2 linked regions of the Cycloclasticus pugetii PS-1 genome follow. The protein of the gene in region 2 interacts with the protein of the main gene of each other region in a pairwise test. Links are inferred from orthologs where the notes say so. Each region holds a gene or a part of one and is shown on either strand. Other genes may lie near its edges.

The links. Proteins that work in one complex are often made in the same cells at the same time.
Region 1: the proteins of CYCPU_RS0107120 (region 2) and grxD interact in binary tests that used the Escherichia coli proteins (3 or more experiments, as listed by UniProt). The link is inferred for Cycloclasticus pugetii PS-1 from one-to-one orthologs.

What each region holds. Positions count from the first base shown.
Region 1 is NZ_ARVU01000001.1:281,441-289,014, reverse strand. What follows is about bases 1,037-3,838. They hold grxD (Grx4 family monothiol glutaredoxin), read right to left. Parts: upstream 2,696-3,838; coding sequence 2,378-2,695; downstream 1,037-2,377. Other genes in these bases: CYCPU_RS0101415 (hydantoinase B/oxoprolinase family protein), read right to left, coding at 2,752-3,838; rnt (ribonuclease T), read left to right, coding at 1,768-2,391; CYCPU_RS0101430 (MlaA family lipoprotein), read right to left, coding at 1,037-1,627. Also shown: pyrC (dihydroorotase), read left to right, coding at 1-865; more of CYCPU_RS0101430, read right to left, coding at 932-1,036; more of CYCPU_RS0101415, read right to left, coding at 3,839-4,281; CYCPU_RS0101410 (aspartate aminotransferase family protein), read left to right, coding at 4,397-5,563; argF (ornithine carbamoyltransferase), read left to right, coding at 5,590-6,495; CYCPU_RS0101400 (TIGR04211 family SH3 domain-containing protein), read left to right, coding at 6,528-7,193; ilvD (dihydroxy-acid dehydratase), read left to right, coding at 7,219-7,574. UniProt on the Escherichia coli protein: Monothiol glutaredoxin involved in the biogenesis of iron-sulfur clusters.
Region 2 is NZ_ARVU01000001.1:1,458,455-1,466,023, reverse strand. The notes cover bases 3,137-5,933. They hold CYCPU_RS0107120 (BolA family protein), read right to left. Parts: upstream 4,785-5,933; coding sequence 4,488-4,784; downstream 3,137-4,487. Other genes in these bases: zapE (cell division protein ZapE), read left to right, coding at 5,810-5,933; CYCPU_RS0107110 (hypothetical protein), read right to left, coding at 5,377-5,709; CYCPU_RS0107115 (septation protein A), read right to left, coding at 4,804-5,358; CYCPU_RS0107125 (peptidylprolyl isomerase), read right to left, coding at 3,695-4,498; adk (adenylate kinase), read right to left, coding at 3,137-3,347. Outside these bases: CYCPU_RS0107140 (type IV pilus assembly protein FimV), read right to left, coding at 1-1,497; CYCPU_RS0107135 (aspartate-semialdehyde dehydrogenase), read right to left, coding at 1,571-2,590; more of adk, read right to left, coding at 2,700-3,136; more of zapE, read left to right, coding at 5,934-6,913; CYCPU_RS0107100 (DUF1244 domain-containing protein), read left to right, coding at 6,925-7,233; gorA (glutathione-disulfide reductase), read right to left, coding at 7,329-7,569. UniProt on the Escherichia coli protein: Transcriptional regulator that plays an important role in general stress response. Has many effects on cell morphology, cell growth and cell division. Acts by regulating the transcription of many genes, including dacA (PBP-5), dacC (PBP-6), ampC and mreB.

The sequences.
Region 1 (7,574 bases), 1.2 Mb from region 2 along the record:
TCGACAACGAATTTTAGACGCTTTACCAGAAAAAAGCAGCTTTCAACCATTGATGACGATCTACCTCACCAACGACACCTCGATCGAAGACATCAAACAGGCCAGCCAAAGTGACTATATTTTTGCAGCAAAACTATACCCCGCAGGCGCCACCACTAACTCATCTAACGGTGTCGCAGATGTATCCGCACTCTTTCCTGTGTTAGAAGAAATGCAAAAACATGATCTCCCGTTATTGGTCCATGCAGAGGTCACCGATACAGATATTGATATTTTTGACCGGGAAAAAGCCTTTATCGATAAATACCTTACCTCTATCAGAAAGACATTTCCTGAGCTACGCATTGTTTTAGAACATGCCACAACGCAGCAGTCCGTTGATTTTGTACTTGAAAACAACTACACCGCCGCCACGTTGACACCACAACACCTCCTTTTCAACCGTAACGACTTATTAGCGGGCGGCATCCGTCCACACAATTACTGCCTACCCATCTTAAAACGTGAAACACATAGGCAAGCATTGATTAAAGCGGCCACCAGTGGCAACCCGAAATTCTTTTTAGGCACCGACAGCGCCCCCCACGCAACAACGGCTAAAGAAAACCAGTGCGGCTGCGCAGGTTGCTTTACTGCTTATGCCGCTATTGAGCTTTATGCAGAGGCCTTTGAGAAAGAAGGCGCTCTAAATAAGCTGGAGGGGTTCAGTAGTTTTTATGGGCCCGATTTTTATCGCTTACCAAGAAACAAACAGACGTTGACACTCAGCAAAGAAAGCTGGCAAGCACCGCCTAGCTATTCTTTTGGCACACAATCGTTAACGCCTTTTCGTCAGGAAACCCCTTTACAGTGGAAAATGAAATAACCTTTAGGCTGCAGCTAAAGCAATAAAAAAAGCCCCGTTTAAACGGGGCTTTTTTGTGTACTCTAATTATTCGTCATCGAAAATATCTTCATCATCCAACGGAGGATTTCCATCGTAAATTAAATAATTACGACGCTGGAAGTGCGCACTCCTTTCAAACTCATATGGGTCTAACGCAGCTTGGTCTGCAATTTTCTTTGCTCTAATCAAATCAGCGCGGGTATCTACACCTTTGAGCACCATCGTCGCCCACCTTGCATCAGAGTCATCAATTTGCTGAATAGGGTCAACAAACGTATCTGCATAAATACCTAGCGTGTCACGCAACGTACTTGACCCTAAAATAGGCAGCACAACATATGGCCCTGTGCCTACGCCGTAAGCCCCTAATGTTTGCCCAAAATCTTCATTGTTTTTTGGCATCCCCATGTCAGTAGCCATATCAACAAAACCAAGCACACCCACCGTTGTGTTAACGAGCACACGACCACCATCCGACAAGGCTTGATTAAACTTAAGCTGTAGAATGTCATTAACAAATACCACCACGTCATCTAAATTACTAAAGAAGTTCGTAATGCTTTGGTCGACAATATCAGGTGTTACATACTGGTAACCTTTTGCAACAGGCTCAAGAACATATTCATCTGCTTTTTGATTAAACTTGTACACCCCCCTATTCACAAACTCTAAAGGGTCATTTTCTTCTTGTGAGGTTAGCGATGCACAGCCGGACAATAAAGCCGCCATGGCAACAAACATACACACAATTCCTTTTCTAAAACACACCGATAATCTCATGAGAACTCTCTCTTAGTAATTTTTAATGCAACTTTATAAAGCCGCCAAAGGCTGCTTGACTTATTATAGCGAAATATTCCTAAATTGTTAGTCTAGAGAAAATGCTAAATTCTGATGTAAACACGATGGCCAATCGTTTTCGTAGTTATCTACCAGTCATCGTTGACCTTGAAACCGCCGGGTTTAATGCCACAACAGATGCTTTGCTTGAAATGGCAGTTGTCATTCCCGCTATGGACGAATCGGGGCAGCTTATTATTGAATCATCTCATCGTGAGCACATCATCCCCTTTGAAGGCGCTAACCTTGACCCTGCTGCATTAAAGTTCAACGGTATTGACCCGTATCACCCTTTCCGCCTAGCAATTGATGAAAAAGAAGCTCTTAGGAAGTTATTTGCCCCCGTAAGGGCAGCTGTAAAAGCACAACAATGCACCCGTGCTATTTTGGTTGGGCACAACCCTGCTTTTGATATTGGTTTTATGAATGCCGCGGTAGAACGCACACAAATCAAACGAAATCCTTTTCACCCTTTTAGCACATTTGATACGGCTACTTTAGGTGGGCTCGCATACGGCCAAACGGTATTAGCTAAGGCCGCCAAAGCCGCTGGCATGGACTGGGATAGTGAGCAAGCCCACTCGGCGCTATATGACGCCGAGCAAACCGCTATTTTATTTTGTAAGATCGTTAATCAATGGGATGCCTTTGCTAAGCAGCCTTAATTTTATCCAGCATAGTTTTCAGCTCTCCGCTTTCAAACATTTCAATCATAATATCAGCACCTCCGACTAATTCGCCGTTCACATAAAGCTGAGGGAATGTTGGCCAGCTTGAATATTCTTTCAGGCCTTCGCGTATTTCGTCATCATCAAAAATATTAACGTAAGCAAATTCGACTTCACATGCTTGTAAAATTTGCACCGCCTTACTCGAAAAGCCACACTGCGGAAAATACGGCGTGCCTTTCATATACAATAAAACGGCGTGATTTTTTAGTTGATCTTCTATTCGTTCATTTACAGACATATCGACACCTTTTAAAAACAATTTCTTGAATTATACCCTGAATATTTAGAATAAGTCTAAACTCCATAGCCTCCACCGCCCGGTGTTTTAATTGCCAAGCAGTCACCCACACTAACATCCACGCTAACTTTTGCGGCTAAACGCGTTTCATTTAGCCAGTTTTCACCACACTTTCCTGCCTGCCCACCTAATACCCCCCATGGTTTATGCCTCCTTCGTTCTGTTAACAAAGTAATATGCGCCGGTTTCAAGAACTCTATTTCTCTAATCAACCCATCGCCACCTTTAGTTTTTCCTTCTCCACCCGACCCACTGCGGACCTGATAACGCTTAACCCTAAGAGGGTAATGCATCTCTAAAGACTCAATAGGCGTGTTTAGGGTATTGGTCATGTGTGTTTGCACCGCTGACAAACCATCAAACAGGGCGCCCCCGCCCATTCCACCACCAATCGTTTCATAGTAATTCCAACTAACACCCTCAGTTTTAGCGCCCATTGCCACATTATTCATGCTGCCGTGGCTAGCGGCCGGAAGCTCTTCTGGAACAGCCTGCGCTAACGCGCCGATCACCACATCCACCAATCGCGTGCTGGTTTCCACATTCCCAGCTGCCACGGCAGCAGGCTTTATCGCATTAATCAACGAACCGTGTTCCGCTATTATTTTAATTCGACGATAAACACCAAAGCACGCCGGAGTATTAACTGGCATTAAGCATCTGAAGACGTAGTAAACAGCCGCCGCCACTACTGATAAAGGACAATTGATATTACCTGTCACCTGGCTGGCTGTACCCGCAAAGTTAGCAATAACCTCGCTGTTATTGATTGTTAAACTGAGTTTGATCTTGATATCTTTAGCACCTAGACCATCATCATCCATGACATCCTCAAAATGATAAACTCCGACTGGAATACGCCGTAATAATTGCAACATCAAACGATCACCATACTCATTAAGGTGTGTTAATGCCCGCTCATATTTCTCAGCACCCATGTCCTCCACAACAGACAATAATCTTTGCGCCCCTCGCTGGTTTGCACTGATTTGCGCATTAAAGTCTCCAGTGGATTCAATCGTATGACGTAATGCCTGCTTTATTTGTTCAAACTCCGCAGATACTTGGTTACCTCGCATGATCTTTGTCGGTGAAATAACCAGCCCCTCTTCATCTAAATGCGTTGCCAATGGCATAGAACCTGGCGTCTCGGCACCTATATCGGCATGATGTGCACGATTAGCAACAAAACCAACTCGCTTCCCATTCATATATACAGGGCATACCAGCGTCACGTCAGGCAAATGCGTTCCACCTAAGTAAGGGTCATTAAGCGCCAGCATATCGCCAGGTTGCCAATCTACCTGCTCAACAATATCTTGCATTGCGTACGCCATACTGCCTAAATGAACGGGAATATGGGCAGCTTGCGCACACAATTGACCTTGCGCATCAAAAATAGCGCATGAAAAATCCAAACGATCTTTTATGTTTGGCGAAAAGGCTGCCCTCTGTAAAACGGCCCCCATTTCATCGCAAATAGACTCAATTCGACTTGAAAAGATACTTAACTCAATGGCATCCATAGTTGATTAGTTGCTGATTTTCATATAGAGAATTATAATGATAGATCAACAAAATAGGCAGCCAGATTTGGCTGCCTTTGTTTTTGTACCATAATACAACTTGATAAGGTTCGTTATGCACCACCATATTATGCCAACTTACGCTTCAATGCCGGTTCGCTTTCTCAAAGGCGAAGGAGCTTGGCTGTGGGACGAAAACGGCAATAAATACCTTGATGCTCTATCAGGCATTGCTGTTTGTGGTTTAGGTCATGCTCACCCAGAAGTCGCTAGTGCCATCAGTGATCAAGCCCATACGCTAATGCACACCTCGAACCTTTATTATATTGATAAACAAGAAAAACTGGCTGACAAGCTTTGCGAGCTCACTGGCATGAATGATGTTTTTTTTGCTAATTCAGGTGCAGAAGCTAATGAAGCCGCTATTAAAATAGCCCGTCGCTTTGCTCACAGCAAAAATATCCAAAACCCTATTATCGTTACTATGGATAAAAGCTTTCACGGCCGTACATTAGCGACCCTAACAGCAACTGGTAATTTGGCAATAAAAGAGGGCTTCTCGCCGCTTCCAGAGGGCTTTTATCATGCCCCATACAACGACATCAACGCTCTCGACACGCTTTCAAAACAGTTGCCCAATATCGTCGCTGTGCTTGTTGAACCCATCCAAGGTGAAAGTGGGGTTAACATTCCTAGCGCAGACTACCTTAATAAATTAAGTGACTTGTGCGAAAAGAATGACTGGCTACTTATGCTGGATGAAGTGCAAACTGGTGTTGGCCGCACCGGCAGCTTCTTAGCCAGCCAACAAAATGGCATCCAAGCCGACGTTGTTACAATGGCCAAGGCCTTAGGAAATGGCGTACCTATTGGTGCGTGCCTGACGTCTAAAAAAGCCACCGGCTTGCTCACTGCTGGCAGCCATGGCTCAACATTTGGTGGCAACCCACTCGCCTGCGCTGCTGCTTTAAAAGTTATTGAAATTGTAGAACGTGATCAACTCGCCAGCCGCGCCACCCAGCTAGGCACTCAAATGGCTGAAGCATTTAAGTTAAACCTAAAACACTGCGAGCACGTTGTAGAGATTAGGCAAAAAGGGCTAATGATTGGCATTGAGCTATCAACCCCCTGTTTGGACTTGGTCAATAAAGCGCTTGAAAAGAAGTTACTCATTAATGTAGCCGCCGGCAATACGGTGCGATTACTGCCGCCGCTCACTATTAGCGATGATGAAGCCGCACAAATAACCACATTGGTTAGCGACTTGATTATTGCCCACTAACCCATTCTTTCTGTAAAGTATCTATTATGGTGAAACCACGTCATTTTATTACCCTGAACGATTTAAGCGCCGACGAGTTACGCTCAATCATCCAGCGCGCTATCGAATTAAAAAAAATGCGTGTTGATGGCATTATTCATGAGCCCTTAAAGAATAAAGTTCTCGCGATGATTTTTGAAAAATCATCAACCCGCACTCGCATCTCATTTGAAACCGGCATGACGCAGTTCGGTGGTAGCGCATTATTTTTGTCCCCTCGCGACACGCAACTAGGACGAGGCGAACCCATTGCAGATTCTGCGCGTGTAATTTCCCGCATGGTAGACGGTATCATGTTACGTACCAACAACCACGAAACCGTGACTACATTTGCAAGCAACTCCAAAGTGCCTGTGATCAATGGCTTAACCGATCGTTTCCACCCTTGTCAGTTATTGGCCGATTTACAAACCTGGTTTGAATTACGTGGCGATATCAAAGGGAAACGTGTGTGCTGGGTTGGTGATGGAAACAATATGTGCCAATCATATATGAATGCGGCAAAATTACTCGACTTCCAACTCACTATTGCCTGCCCGGTCGGTTACGAACCAGAGCAAGCCTTACTTTCCGCCACGGCTAGTCATGTAGAACTTTTTCAAGATGCTAAACTAGCCGCCCGTGACGCTGACCTTGTTGTCACCGATGTTTGGGCCAGCATGGGGCAAGAAGAAGAGCAAAAAGTACGCGAGCAAGCCTTCAAAGAGTATCAAGTTAATTCAGCACTGATGTCTGTTGCCAAGCCTGATGCTTTATTTATGCATTGTTTACCTGCTCACCGTGGCGAAGAGGTTAGCCCAGAAGTGCTTGACGGAAAACAAAGTGTTGTTTGGGACGAAGCTGAAAATCGCTTGCATGCTCAAAAAGCACTACTAGAATTTTTAATGGAATAATGAATCCAATCCTTACATATAAAGGTCGTTTTGTGAAAAAAATACTATTGATACTCACTCTTTTAACAAGTACTGCCATCATGGCGCAACCCGCTTATGTCTCAGATGAGCTCGAAATCATGGTTCGCTCTGGCAAAAGCTCTAAGCACCGTATTATCGCCACACTAAAAAGCGGCAAAATGGTCAACGTGATCGAGACTGACCGACCATCCGGTTATTCAAAAATCAAACTAGGTAACTCGCGCGAAGGCTGGGTTTTATCACGGTTATTAAACAAAACCCCTTCAGCCAAATCTCGTTTAGCCAAGGCTGAAGCCGAGCTGGCAGCGCTTAAAACCAAGTTCAGCGATACCAGCCAACAATTGACTCAGCTGAGCTCAGAAAAAGGCAGCCTAGATACCGAAACCTCTGAGTTAAAAGAAATCAACACTGCATTATCACGTGAATTAGCACAATTAAAGGAAACCTCCAGTAATGCCGTGCAAATTCTTGAAGAACGGAACCAGCTTCAACAACGCGTCGTAACGATTGAACGCGAACTAGAAAGCCTGAAAAGAGAAAATGATATGCTGATAAATAGTGACGCGTTAGATTGGTTCCTAGTCGGCTCCGGCGTCTTACTACTTGGTATTATCCTTGGTTTTATACTTCCAAAAGTTAGTTGGCGTAAAAAATCATCTTGGCAATCTTCATTCTAATTAACCCAACTTATACGAGCACAATATGTCAGACAAAAAGAACGATAGCAGAAAATTTTCCTCCCAAGTAGTGGATGGTATGGAACGCGCACCGAGTCGTGCAATGCTTCATGCGGTTGGCTTTAATGATGAAGATTTCAAAAAACCACAAGTCGGCGTCGCCTCCACATGGGCAATGGTGACCCCGTGTAATATGCACATTAATGGCCTAGCCGATGACGCAGCCAAAGGCGTTAATGCAGCCGGTGGCAAAGGGGTTATTTTTAACACCATCACCATTTCTGATGGCATTTCAATGGGCACCGAAGGCATGAAGTACTCGCTGACGTCTCGTGAAGTGATCGCCGATTCGATTGAAACTGTAGTTGGCTGTCAAGGTTT
Region 2 (7,569 bases):
GACATCACACTCTGTTAGAGGGTCCGCTTCTTGGGTATGTTCACTGCTGCCGAATTCGCTGGGTATGAATTCGCTTAAAAGAGGCTCTTCTTCGAGTATAGTAGATGAGGTATCAGTATTGTCTGTATCAATAGTTGGTACAACAGCTGGTGTATCAGAAAATACGTCCTCAGGCTGTGTTTCCTTACGTTGCTTTTTTCGACGTGCTAAAAATAGCCCAAGTAGAACAAGGAGCGCGCCGCCGCCATAAAGGGCAAGGGTGTTATCATTATCCTTGCTATCATTTTTTTCGACAGGTGTGTCAATAGGGGCTGGCTTTACAGTTGTTGCTGTTGATTCAGCAACGACAGGTTTTGCTGCTTGTAATTGTGCTAGCTGCTCATCTTTTAAAGCTAATAAACGTTGTAGTTTGTCTACTTGTTTTTCTAAATCATTGAGACGTGATTTAACCTCTTTGTTTTCTTCTTCAAGGGTTGTAGCCATCTCAATGGCAATGTTTGCTTGCTCTGTAGAGCTTGTTGAACCTATTGGGGTATCAGTGGTGTTGCCTTCTATAGGTATATTTTTTTCAGTATCTTGCTTCGGTGTTAATAAGGTTAGTTTTGCCTCATCTAGGTTATTTTCAAGTTTTTTTTTAACGTCGGATGTCGCTGCAAGGGCTTGGTCTTTCTGGTCTAGTTTTGCAACGGCCGCTGGCGTACTGGAGACGGTAGTTGATGAAGACCAGAGTGTATTGTGTTTAATATATTCATTGCTGGCTTGTGTAGGGCTGAGGCTTTCTGCCTGTTCAGTGCTTGGAAGTTTAAGCACCGCTCCTTTTTTTAAAGCATTGATATTTTCTTTGTAGAAGGCTTCTGGGTTATTGTCATAAAGGGCCAGCATCATTTGTTGATGAGTGACAGTACGATTATTAGTAATGAGTTTTTTAGCAATACCCCAGATAGTATCGCGACTTTTTGTTGGGCCATATTCACTGGCAGGTGCAGTTTGCACAGTAGTGGTAGGGGGTGTATATGTTGTTACCGATGCATCGTTTACGGGTGTTACTGGTGTAATGCTGGGTGTTTGAGGTAGTTCTAGTGGGTTGGTTCTAACATCAGACATTGTGATGGGCGGATCTAAAAGAATAGTAAATTCTTTTAATGTACGCCCCTGGGGCCATTCAACTTCGAGAATAAAGTTTACGAAAGGTTCTTTTATGGTTGCAGTCGAACGAACATCAACGGTAATTTCACCGTTTTTACCTAGCACAGGGGTGAACTTTAATTGGGTTAGATAGTGTGGCCTATCAATTCCTGCTTTATCAAAAGTCTCTCTTGAAGCAATGCCTATTTTTATATTGCTGGGGTCTTCTTGTTTGGAGCCAACAAGCGGAATCTGCGCTTTTAACAACTGATTTAAGGCAGAATACGTTGTAATTTCCCCGACACCTAATGCGTGGGCACTTGCAGAATTTAACAGGCAAAGTGCGGCAATAGTTTTTGTAGGCTTGTTCATTTTGTTGCTCCTAAACTAACGATAGTCGTCTATCCATAAATTAGTGAAATATATTATTAATATCAACTATAGACTAAAGATAATTTTTTACTAGTACTTCGGCAATTTGTACGCTGTTTAATGCAGCGCCTTTACGAACATTATCTGCAACGACCCAGAGGTTAAGCCCTCTAGGATGAGAGATATCTTCTCTGATGCGACTGACATAAACATCATCATGACCTGCTGATTCGGTAACTGCTGTTGCATAACCACCGTCAATGCGTTCATCAAGAAGTGTAATTCCGTCAAATGAGGACATTAGCTCACGGACTTTTTCGACGCTGATTTTCTCTTTAGTTTCTATGTGCAATGCCTCAGAGTGGCCATAAAAAACAGGTATCCTGACAGCAGTTGGGTTAACTTTGATTGAATCATCGTTAAAAATTTTGTTGGTTTCCCAAACCATTTTCATTTCTTCTTTGGTGTAGCCGTTGTCTTGGAAGACATCAATTTGGGGTAAAGCATTAAAGGCTATTTGTTTTGGGTATACTTTGGCCTCAGCATTTTTGCCATTTAATAATTTTGCTGTTTGCCCAGCTAGTTCTTCAATGGCGCTTTTTCCAGTGCCTGAAACGGCTTGGTAAGTGGCAACATTTATACGCTCAATACCGACCGCATCATAGATGGGTTTTAAAGCAACCAACATTTGAATGGTTGAGCAGTTTGGGTTTGCAATAATGCCTTTATTGGTATGTTGCGCGATGGCCTCTGGGTTTACTTCGGGCACCACGAGAGGGATGTCTTCGTCATAGCGGAAATGTGATGTGTTATCTATAACAACACAACCGGCAGCGGCAGCTTTAGGCGCATACTCTGCAGAAACAGAACCGCCTGCTGAAAACAAACCAATTTGAACTTGACTAAAATCAAAGTCGGCGAGGTTGCCGATTTTTACGTTTTTGCCATTAAATTGAACAGTGCCACCAGCAGAGCGACTGCTTGCTAAAGGGTAAATATTTCCAACAGGGAACTTTCTTTCCTCAAGGATAGATAGCATCGTTTCACCAACGGCGCCTGTAGCGCCAACAACAGCAATATCATATGTTTTCATTTAGGTTATTCCTTGCAAAATCATTAAGTTTTAAGTGAAATTATCAGCTTAATCAAAAGTTAAGCTGATGCTTTATTGTTGTATCGCCGAGAATTTGCTCGGCAAACACCTAGTCGTCGAGTACTGCGAATATTTTTGCAGTAATGTCTTGCACACCACCAACACCCTCAATGGTGCTGAATTTAACTGCAGATGTTTCAGCAGCCTTTGAATAGAAGTCAACAAGTGGCGCTGTTTGGGAGTGGTAAGTTGTTAAGCGATCGCGAACAATGTCTTCATGATCGTCGGCACGTTGAATTAATGGCTCACCAGTAATGTCATCAAGTCCCTCTTGTTTAGGCGGGTTATAAGTAAGGTGGTATGTTCTGCCAGAGTCCAAGTGCACGCGCCTTCCAGCCATTCTACGGACGATTTCTTCGTCATCGACAGCAATTTGTATGACGTGATCAACCTCTATGCCCATGTTTGCAAGGCCAATGGCTTGTGGGATTGTGCGTGGGAAACCATCTAACAAGAAACCTTTTGAACAATCATCTTCTGTTAATCGTTCTTTGATTAAGCCTAAAATAATTTCATCAGAGACAAGGCCGCCGACATCCATAACCTTTTTTGCTTCAATACCTAATGGTGTGCGAGCTTTAACGGCAGCTCGTAACATATCTCCCGTGGAGATTTGAGGAATACCGTACTTCTCAGTGATAAATTGCGATTGTGTCCCCTTACCGGAACCAGGGCCACCCAATAAAATTATGCGCATTAATTGTCCTCAAAACCATTGTTATTTTAATCGCGCAAAATAACATAATACGAGGTTTTAATCCAGTTGTTAGCGCTGTTATAGACGTTAGGGGGTGGTGATTTTTAAGCTTCTCAATGGGCAGGTATACCATCATTGATCAGCTCGGTTTTTGATGGGAGAGCGGGAAGGCGGGTATGTTTTTTATTTAAAACAAAGTAGATCTATCTGATGTGAGAGGATGAGCAGTACGCGTTTTATAAGGTGAACTGGTCACGTCTTAATTGATGAGGTGCGGGTAAACGTAGAAAGGTAGGGGGCAGCATAGAGGCCCTTGATAAATGGCCTCTATGCTGTTGTGTTTAGGGCTATTGAGGTTTTTGTGGTGTGATTTCGATTTTTGCTTTTTTTCTTAAATCATTAATGTGTTTTTGAATATGTTCTTGTTCGAGACTAGCCGTAATGCTCGGTTTGACTTGTTCAAACGTTGGCGGCGTCCCATCACGTTTCCCAGTGCGTAAAATGATATGCCAACCAAATTGAGTTTGTACAGCCTGTTTAGTGTATTCATTATCTTTCAAAGAAAGCACGGCTTTCGAGAACTCAGGTACCATTCGTTGCGGAGCAAACCAACCTAAATCCCCACCTTTTGGGCCGCTTGGTCCTGTTGAGTATTCCTTGGCAAGTGTAGCGAATGGAGTACCTTTGTTGAGTTTCTCAATAACTTCTTTCGCCTGCGCTTCTTCTGATACTAAGATATGGCTAGCTTTAAGTTCCGTGACATCCATTTCGTTAATGTTAGCATCATATTCTTCTTTTAGACGCTCTTCAGGAATAGGGTTGTTGTCAAGAAAGTCAATCATAGCGACTTGAGAAAGCATGCTTAAATTAATAAACTTCATGCGTGCCTTAAAGTCAGAAGATTTGTCTAACTTATTCTTATGAGCTTCTTCTTTTAGGAGTTGCATGTTAACGATATCATCAACCAGTTGGTTCATTGGGACATTGTTTTTTGAATCGATTTGACGCCTTTCTAGGGCGTAAAACTGTAAGGTTGATTGTTTGAGTTCTTGTCCATTAACAATAGCGATGGTTGGGTCTTCGTTTGCGAATGCCTGTGGGGCGATAGATGCTAGTAAAATTGAACCAATGATGACTAATTTACCCTTCATTTAAATCTCCTGTTGTCGGTTTTTCTTCTGGTGTAAAGGCTTTAATGCTAAGTGCATGAATGTCGCTTTTCATCATGTCACCTAATGCTCGATAAATAAGCTGGTGACGTTGAATTCTTGATTTATTTTCAAATTTATTAGAAACAATGGTCAGGTAAAAATGCCCACCACCTGATTTAGCACCTTCATGCCCTGCATGAGATTGGCTATCATCTAATACTTGAATGAACTCGGGCTGAATAGCCTTATTTAAAGTGTCTTTTATTATATCTGTACGGTTTGTCATTTTATCTGTAGAAAAATTCCTAGTTATGGTTATCTGGTTGGTTTATAGGGTCTTCGATGTGCTTGGTAAGGTAAATGCCTTGAGCCACAATAAACATTATTGTTAACCCAAGCATTCCAAACAATTTGAAATCTACCCAAGTATCTGTGTCGAAATTGTACATAACATACAGGTTTAAAAGCCCTTGTACTACAAAGAAAAGAGCCCAAATGCCATTTAGTTTTGTCCAAATTTTGTCAGAAAGTGTTAATCCACCGCTCATCATGCGTTTAACAAGAGGGGTGTTACCAATAAAGTGCGTGGAAATGCAAGCAAAGGCAAAAAGCCAATTGATCACTGTGGGTTTCCATTTAATGAAGGTTTCATTTTGTAGGTAGAGTGTTGCGCCACCAAAAAGAAGCATAAGGCAGAAAGTCATTATATGTGTTGAATCGACTCGTTTATTTTTAAGCCAAAATGAAGCAACCTGAAGGCCAGACGCAATAATTGCGACAACTGTTGCAGCGTATATGCCTTGCCATTTGTAGACAATAAAAAATAGTAATATTGGAAAAAAATCAGTCAGAAGTTTCATGGTATAGGAGGTGTATATTTAAACAGAAAAATCTACGCCTAATTGACTGTGAAGTTCATCGCGTAGAGTTTGGCTTTCTAGAGCCTGATGATCAAGGTATGACTGGATTGATTTTTGGTTTTTGTAGTCTAGGTTGTCAATATGAATATTGGCTTTTTGACTGTCATTTAGCGTTTCAATTTTTTGGATTATTTCAGCGCGTTCAATGTTTTTAGTTGTTAACGGGCTGTTTTTCTCCTGACTTGCTATGTGCTTTTCATTTAAATCTTCCTGTGTGCCAGTCGGTTTGTTGGCAGCCTTTTTAGGATTTGGTATTAGGCTAACACCGGTTAAATTTGCTTGAATGTTCATGAGGGATAATTGCTACAATATACTTAATTTAAGTTGCTGGCTTGGTAACGACTTCAATATCTTCAAATTAACAATTTAACACAATTATTGATATTTCACTATGAGCCCATTAGAACGCTATGAACTTGATCTGGCGCAAAAAAGTTTTATTAAAGATGATGCACAGAAAGTCATTATTCAGTGTTTAAATGATTTGTATAAAGAGCTGCTCAATACACCCTCCCAGCTAACTGAAAAGAAAGGTTTTTTTTCTATATTTAAGGCCAAATCAGAACCTCTTTTATTGGCGCCCAAAGGGCTCTACTTATGGGGAGGTGTAGGGCAGGGCAAAACCTATCTTATGGATATCTTTTACGATTCTTTACCATTTAAAGAAAAGCAGCGAACACATTTTCATCGGTTTATGCAAAAAGTTCATAAACAACTCGGTGAGATAAAAAATGTTGAAGATCCACTACAAAAGGTGGCCGATGGAATATCACAACGTTGTAGGGTGTTGTGTTTTGATGAGTTTTTTGTTTCCGATATTACCGACGCAATGCTGTTAGGCCGCTTGTTTGAGGCTTTATTTAAGCGTGGTATCTGTTTAGTTGCAACGTCTAATATCGAGCCGGATGGTTTATATAAGGATGGACTACAACGGGCAAGGTTTTTACCCGCTATCGAGGCATTGAAGGCCAACTGTAAGGTTAGAAAATTAGACAGTGGAACAGATTACCGATTGCGAGAATTAGAACAGGCGGAAATCTATCATTCTCCCTTGGATGATCAAACAGACAAAATATTAAATGAGTTGTTTGAACACTTAACCGTTGCAGATGTTGAACCTGAGTCAGCACTTGAAATAGAGGGGCGGATTATTGATGTAAAGCATTGCTCAGAAGGGGTTGTATGGTTTGATTATCAAGTCATTTGTGATATTCCACGTGGTTCAGCTGACTACATTGAAATTTCGCGCTGTTTTCACACCGTATTGATATCAGACGTTGTGGTAATGAATGATATGAGTAATGACCATGCGAACCGTTTTGTTAATTTAGTCGATGAGTTATATGCTCATAATGTTAAATTAATTATGTCAGCACAAGTGTCTGCTGAGAAGTTGTATCAAGGTAAAAAGCTGGCTTTTCAATTTGAACGTACAGTCAGTCGTTTGCTTGAAATGCAATCACATGAATATTTAGAAAGGCCTCACTTACCCTAAAAAGGAGAATAATGATGGATAAACAAACACAATTAGAAATTGAAGCCGCCACTTTTAGGCGAATTCTTAAACACTTACAAACGAAGACAGATGTGCAAAATATTGATTTGATGAATTTGGCAGACTTTTGCCGAAATTGTTTTTCTAAATGGTATATGGCTGAAGCGAAAGAACGAGATGTTGATATTGATTATGAAGCGGCTAGAGAGGTTGTGTATGGCATGACGTTTGCCGAATGGAAAGAGAAATATCAATTACCAGCAACACCTGAACAGTTAGCAGAATTTGAAGCCGGTGAGGCAAGACGTAAAGGAGGTTAGAGCTAACCTCCTTTCATGCTGCTCCGGTGTCACCTAGGTTAGTGTTTTTTGGGTGACAAGACCGTTGATGACTAAGAGCCTATTGATATTAAAGGCTAGGTCATCGTCACTAACTCTTCCGCATTTGTTGGGTGAATGGCAACGGTATCGTCAAAGTCCTTTTTGGTTGCGCCCATTTTGATAGCTACAGCAAAACCTTGAAGAATTTCATCAGAGCTTTCACCGAACAGGTGACAACCGACCACTTTTTCTTCTTTTCCTGTGGTTACCAGTTTCATAGTGGTGGGCTGTTTATCAACTGATAGCGCCTGTGTCATAGGGTTAAAGGTGGAGGTG